Rhodopseudomonas palustris: one gene and its partner. The protein of the gene in region 1 interacts with the protein of each later gene in a pairwise test. Links are inferred from orthologs where the notes say so. Each region holds a gene or a part of one and is shown on either strand. Other genes may lie near its edges.

Region 1 (3,265 bases):
CGATCGCAATCGCGACCGCGGCCGGGATCTCCAGCGCGCCCGGCACGGTCAGGACGTCGTGAGTGGCGCCGGCGGTCTTCAGCTCGGCGACGGCGCCTTCCAACAGCGCGTCCTGGATGTCGTCATAGAACCGCGCCTCGACGATCAGGACGCGCGCGCCCGAAACGTCGGTCTGGTCTTTCAGGGGTGCGCGCCGCGCGTCTGCCATTCTTAGGTCCCGGTGTTTGCCGTCATTGCCGGGCTCGACCCGGCAATCCATCTTGCTTCGCGAATAGACGGACGCGTTCTTGTTAAGAGGATGGATGCGCGGGTCAAGCCCGCGCATGACGGGAGCGTTGCTATTTCATCTCGCTGAGGCGCGCCGCATAGCGCGCCATCAGGTCGACCTCGATATTGACCTCGCTGCCGACCTGCCAGCCGCCCAAAATGGTCGCCGACAGCGTGTGCGGGATGATCAGCACCGAGAATTTGGTGTCCTCGACGGTGTTCACCGTCAGCGAGGTGCCGTCGAGCGTCACCGAGCCCTTCGGCGCGATGAACCGCGCCAGCTCGCGGCTGGTCTCCAGCGTGAACCGCGCCATGTCGGGCAGTTCCTCGCGCGCCACCACCTTGGCGATGCCGTCGACATGGCCGGTGACGATGTGGCCGCCGAGCTCGTCGCCGATCTTCAGCGCGCGCTCGAGGTTGAGCCGGGTGCCGGCGGTCCAGGCTTTCGCCGTGGTCTTGGCCAGTGTCTCGGCGCCGGCATCGACCTCGTACCAGGTCTTGCCGCCTGCGGTGCCGGAGCCGACCACTGTCATGCAGATGCCGTTCGAGGCAATCGAAGCGCCGTCGGCGATGGTCGTCTGGTCGTAGGCGCAGCGGATCCGCAGCCGGTGCAATTGGCCCTGCGCGACCGGCTTGACGGTCTCGATCTCGCCGATGTCGGTGACGATGCCGGTGAACATGGAGTGCCTTTTAGTTCGGGTCGTAAATGGTGAGCGTATCCGCGCCGACGCGCTCGGTAGTGCGGACGCGCCAGTGCGGTGATTCGGTCATTGCCGTCAGCGGCAGGTCGTGCAGCGCGTCGATGCCATCGGCACCGATCGCGTTGTCGCTGCGCCACAGCCAGATCTCGTCAGCAAGTTCGCCGGCGACCAGCGAGGCAGCAACACGGGCGCCGCCTTCGACCAACAGGCGTGTCACACCCTTGTCGGCCAGCGCGTGCAGCACCGCCGGCAGATCGAGACCCGGCGTGTCCGCGCAGTCGGCGACATGAATTACTTCGGCGCCGGCCGCACCGAGCCGAGCAGCCGTGGCGGCTTCGGCGATCTCGGAGGCCATCAGCCACAGCGGCGAGGTGCGCGCCGAATGCAGCAGTTTGCTGGCGGCGGGAATGCGCAAACTCCGATCGAGCACCACCCGGATCGGCGACTGAGCCGCCATCCCGGGGAGCCGGCAGGTCAGCTCCGGATCATCGGACAGCACGGTGCCGATCCCGACCAGCACCGCATCGGAGCGGGCGCGCAGCAGGTGGGTGCGGGCGTTGGCGGCCTCGCCGGTGATCGCGACCGGCTTGCGGCCGGCGACGGCGATCTTACCGTCAGCGGACACCGCAAGCTTCAGCGTCACCTGCGGGCGGCGGTCGCGGATGCGGCGGATGTGGCCGGCATGGTCGCGCGCGGCCTCCTCGGCGCAGACGCCGATCTCGACCGCGATGCCGGCGGCGCGCAGCCGCGCGTGGCCCTGGCCTGCGACCAGCGGATTGGGGTCTTCGACCGCCGACACCACCCGCGCGATTCCAGCGGCAATCACCGCATCAGCGCAAGGCGGCGTGCGGCCGTGATGCGAGCACGGCTCCAGCGTGACGTATAGCGTGGCGCCGCGGGCGGCATCGCCGGCACGGCGCAGCGCTTCGACCTCGGCATGCGGCCGGCCGCCATCCTGGGTCCAGCCGCGGCCGACGATCACGCCGTCCTTGACCAGCACCGCGCCGACCGCGGGATTGGGCGCGGTGCGCCCCTGCCCGCGCCGGCCGAGCGCCAGCGCCAATTGCATGTAGCGGCGATCGGCGGAATCGCCGGCTTTGGCCGCCTTTTCGGCGGCGAGCTTCTGGCCGATCTGCTCCTCCAGGATGCGGAAGATCATTTGCGGACCAGCGCCGCCCTCGCCTCGTCTTCGTGGGAGAGTTCGCCGAGCACGGCCTCGAAATCCTTGGCCTCGCGGAAGTTACGATACACCGAGGCGAAGCGGACATAGGCGACGTCGTCGAGTTTGCGCAGATGATCCATCACGCTCTCGCCGATCGTCTCCGACGAGATCTCGGCCTCGCCGCCGCTTTCCAGCTCGCGCACGATCGCCGACACCATTTGCTCGACCCGCTCCGGATCGACCGGGCGTTTGCGCAAACTGATCTGCACCGAGCGCATCAGCTTGTCGCGATCGAACGGCACCCGGCGGCCGTTGCGCTTGATCACGATCAGCTCGCGGAGCTGCACCCGCTCGAAGGTGGTGAAGCGGAAATTGCAGGCGATGCACACCCGCCGACGCCGGATCACCGAGGAATCCTCGGTCGGCCGGCTATCCTTCACCTGGGTATCGAGGCTGTTGCAGTTCGGGCAGCGCATCGCTCGTTCCCTACGTCATTGCCGGGCTTGACCCGGCAATCCATCATCTTGCGAAGAAGATGGATGCCCGGGTCAAGCCCGGGCATGACGGGCCGTTGATCGTTACTGATAAATCGGGAAGCGGTCGGTCAATTCCTTCACCCGCTGCTTCACCGAAGCTTCCACCAGCGGCGCCGCGCCGTCGGACGATTGTGCAATCGCGTTCAGCACTTCGGCGATCAAGTGACCAACCTGCTGGAACTCGGCAACGCCGAAACCGCGGGTCGTCGCCGCCGGGGTGCCGAGGCGCAGGCCCGAAGTCACGAACGGCTTCTCCGGGTCGAACGGGATACCGTTCTTGTTGCAGGTGATGCCGGCGCGGACCAGCGCCTTCTCCGAGACGTTACCCTTCAGCCCCTTCGGCCGCAGGTCGACCAGCATCAGATGGTTGTCGGTGCCGCCCGAAACCAGATCGAAGCCGGCCGAGCGCAGCGTTTCCGCAAGCGCCTTGGCGTTTTCGACGACGTTCTTCGTGTAAACCTTGAAGTCGGGCTGCAGCGCTTCCTTGAACGCCACTGCCTTGGCGGCGATCACGTGCATCAGCGGGCCACCCTGCAGGCCGGGGAAGATCGCCGAATTGAACTTCTTGGCCAGCGCTTCATCGTTGGTGAGGATCAGGC
Region 2 (3,203 bases), 390 kb from region 1 along the record:
TTCCAGCTCGCTGGTGAAGCCCATGATGTTGACCAGCGGCGAGCGCAGATCGTGGCTGACGATGTAGGCGAAGCGCTGGATCTCCTCGTTGGCCTCGCGCAGGTCGGCGGTCCGCTCCTGCACGGCGGATTCCAGGTTCAGATTGTTCTCGCGCAGCTGATTTTCGGCTTCGTCGCGCGCCCGCGCCGAGCGTCGCACCAGGAAGATCGACAGGCCGGCAAGCACCAGAACCAATCCCGAACCGGTGGTGGTGATGATGGTGGCCAGTGCCTGGCTGCGGTCGGCCTCGGTGGTGCGCTCGGAAAACAGCCGGTTTTCCTCCTGGCGCATTGCCGTCAGCGACGTGGTGAGGGTGTCCATGGCACGGCGGCCGTCGGTGTCGCGCAGCAATTGCCGGGCGTCCTCGATCCGGCCCTGCTGCGCCAGCGCGATCACCTGGCGAAACCGTTCGATGCGTGAGTTGGCGGAGGCGATCGCCTGGTCGATGAACGGGACCTGCGCGGTATTGTCGGCGACGAAATCCCGTAGCTTCTTCAGCCGCGGCACCACATCGGACGCCGCCTCCTCGAACTGGGCGATCAAATCGTCCTGCTGGGTCAGGACGTAGCCGCGTTCGGCGCTTTCGGCGCGGCGGAGCTGCAGCTGGGCCAGCGCGATCTGGTTTTGGACTTCGAGGGTGTGGGCGACCCAGGCGTTGTCCTCGCGCGCCTTCTGCAGCCAGTACACCGACGCCAGGCTGATCGCGACCAGCACGGCGAACGACAGCGACAGCAGTGTGACCTGGGCAAGCGAGCGCTTGCGCGCGGATTCAGGAGTCACCGCGCGCCTCCAGCACGAACGAAATCAGGCAAGCCATCCCCCAGGCGTCGCAAGGCAGAACTCAGAACGCTTTCTAACGTCGGTGAAACGGAAAGGTTCCCGAGGGACGAGGGGATTTTGGAGGAGTGGTCGCGGCGGAAGGAGCGAGCTCGCGTCGAAAGCCAACCCGTTGCAACGCGTTAGGCGGCTAACCTGCAGGATCGCCTGAAGCCAGATACTGCTCCAGCCAATGGATGTGGTAGTCGCCGTCGATGATCGACGGCTCACGCACCAGGGCGCGGAACAGCGGCAGCGTGGTCTCGATGCCGTCCACCACCATCTCGTCGAGCGCGCGGCGCAGCCGCATCAGGCACTCGCCGCGGGTCTTGCCGTGGACGATCAGCTTGCCGACCAGCGAGTCGTAATAGGGCGGGATCGTGTAGCCCTGATACACCGCTGAATCGATCCGGATGCCGAGGCCGCCGGGTGGATGATAGCGCGAGATCTTGCCGGGCGACGGCCGGAAGGTCACCGGGTTCTCGGCGTTGACCCGGCACTCGATGGCATGACCGTTGAGGGTGATCTCGTCCTGCGTCACCGGCAGGTCGCCGCCGGCGGCAATCCGGATCTGCTCCAGCACCAGATCGATGCCGGTGATCATCTCGGTCACCGGATGCTCGACCTGGATGCGGGTGTTCATTTCGATGAAATAGAACTCGCCGTCCTCGTACAGGAACTCGATCGTCCCGACGCCGAGATACTGCATGTCCTGCATCGCCTTGGCGCAGATCCCGCCGATCCGGGCGCGCGCCTCCGGGCTGATCACCGGCGAGGGGCTTTCCTCCCACACCTTCTGATGCCGGCGCTGCAGCGAGCAGTCGCGCTCGCCGAGATGGATCGCACCGCCGCGGCCGTCACCGAGCACCTGGATTTCGATGTGGCGCGGCTTCTGCAGATACTTTTCGAGATACACCGACGCGTCGCCGAACGCGGCCTTGGCCTCGTTGCCGGCGGTGGAGATCGCCAGCGCCAGGTCGTCGGCGGTGTGTGCGACCTTCATGCCGCGGCCGCCGCCGCCCGCTGCGGCTTTGACCAGCACCGGGAAGCCGATTTCCTGGGCGATCGCCATCGCATCGTCGTCTGGGCCGACCCCGCCGTCGGAGCCCGGGACGACCGGAATGCCGAGCCTCTTGGCGGTCTTCTTGGCCTCGATCTTGTCGCCCATCAGCCGGATGTGTTCGGCCTTCGGTCCGATGAAGTGAAGATTGTGGTCGGAGAGGATTTCGGCGAAGCGGGCGTTCTCGGACAGGAAGCCGTAGCCCGGATGCACCGCATCGGCGCCGGTGATCTCGCAGGCGGCGAGCAGCGCCGGCACGTTGAGGTAGCTGTCCTTGGACGGCGGCGGGCCGATGCACACGCTCTCGTCGGCGAGGCGGACGTGCATCGCGTCGGCGTCCGCGGTGGAGTGGACCGCGACCGTGGCGATGCCGAGCTCCTTGCACGCGCGCAGCACGCGCAGGGCGATCTCGCCGCGATTAGCTATCAGGATTTTATCGAACATCGGCTTAACCGCGCTGTGAGGCCAAAGAGGCGAAGGGCGAGTAGCGAAGGTGGAATGGAAAGAGAGGCAGCTAAGCGGCTTGTTTCGGCTCGCTGCTTGCTGCCCGCCACTCGCTTGTTACTCGATCACGACCAGCGGTTCGCCGAACTCGACCGGCTGGCCGTCTTCGACGAGGATCTGGGTGACGACGCCGGCCTTCGGCGAAGGAATCTGGTTCATGGTCTTCATCGCCTCGACGATGAACAGCGTCTCGCCGACCGACACCCGGCTGCCGACATCGATGAACGGCTTGGCGCCCGGCTCCGGCGCCCAGTACACGGTGCCGACCATCGGCGAGGTGACCACGCCCGGATGTTTGGCGAGATCGACCGACGCGGTGTCTTTCGCGGCGGCGCCACCTGCGGCGGGCGCCGGCGCATAGGCAGCCGGCACCGCGGCGGCGATGCTGACGTTACGAGCGACGCGCACGCGCAAACCGGCTCGTTCGATCTCGATCTCGGTCAGGTTGGTCTCATCCAGCAGCACCGCGAGTTCGCGGATCAGGCTGCTGTCGTCGGTCGCCGGGGCGGTGGTCGGCTCGGCGGCGGTTTTCTCTGCAGGCTGGCGGGCCATGGTGTGTCGATCCAGATGTCTTGAGTGAACGGGCGGGCTCAGGCCGTGGCGCTGGCGCCGAGTTTGGCGGCGAGGCCGGTGATGGCCAGGCGATAGCCGTCGATGCCGAAGCCGCAGAGGCTGGCGAAGGCGGCCTTCGCGATGAAGGAGTGGTGACGAAAGTCCTCACGCGCAAATACGTTGGAAACATGGACTTCCACCGTCGGAATCTGCACGCCGACCAGAGCGTCGT

What was found.
Region 2: the proteins of ribD (region 1) and accC interact in binary tests that used the Escherichia coli proteins (3 or more experiments, as listed by UniProt). The link is inferred for Rhodopseudomonas palustris from one-to-one orthologs.

Annotation. Positions count from the first base shown.
Region 1 is NZ_CP058907.1:2,977,135-2,980,399, reverse strand. Bases 43-2,991 are described here. They hold ribD (bifunctional diaminohydroxyphosphoribosylaminopyrimidine deaminase/5-amino-6-(5-phosphoribosylamino)uracil reductase RibD), read right to left. Parts: upstream 2,128-2,991; coding sequence 958-2,127; downstream 43-957. Other genes in these bases: glyA (serine hydroxymethyltransferase), read right to left, coding at 2,709-2,991; nrdR (transcriptional regulator NrdR), read right to left, coding at 2,124-2,606; HZF03_RS13595 (riboflavin synthase), read right to left, coding at 339-947; ribH (6,7-dimethyl-8-ribityllumazine synthase), read right to left, coding at 43-208. Outside these bases: more of ribH, read right to left, coding at 1-42; more of glyA, read right to left, coding at 2,992-3,265. UniProt on the Escherichia coli protein: Converts 2,5-diamino-6-(ribosylamino)-4(3h)-pyrimidinone 5'-phosphate into 5-amino-6-(ribosylamino)-2,4(1h,3h)-pyrimidinedione 5'-phosphate.
Region 2 is NZ_CP058907.1:2,586,193-2,589,395, forward strand. Bases 184-3,070 are described here. They hold accC (acetyl-CoA carboxylase biotin carboxylase subunit), read right to left. Parts: upstream 2,360-3,070; coding sequence 1,007-2,359; downstream 184-1,006. Other genes in these bases: HZF03_RS11840 (sensor histidine kinase), read right to left, coding at 184-819; accB (acetyl-CoA carboxylase biotin carboxyl carrier protein), read right to left, coding at 2,477-2,971; aroQ (type II 3-dehydroquinate dehydratase), read right to left, coding at 3,010-3,070. Outside these bases: more of HZF03_RS11840, read right to left, coding at 1-183; more of aroQ, read right to left, coding at 3,071-3,203. UniProt on the Escherichia coli protein: This protein is a component of the acetyl coenzyme A carboxylase complex; first, biotin carboxylase catalyzes the carboxylation of the carrier protein and then the transcarboxylase transfers the carboxyl group to form malonyl-CoA.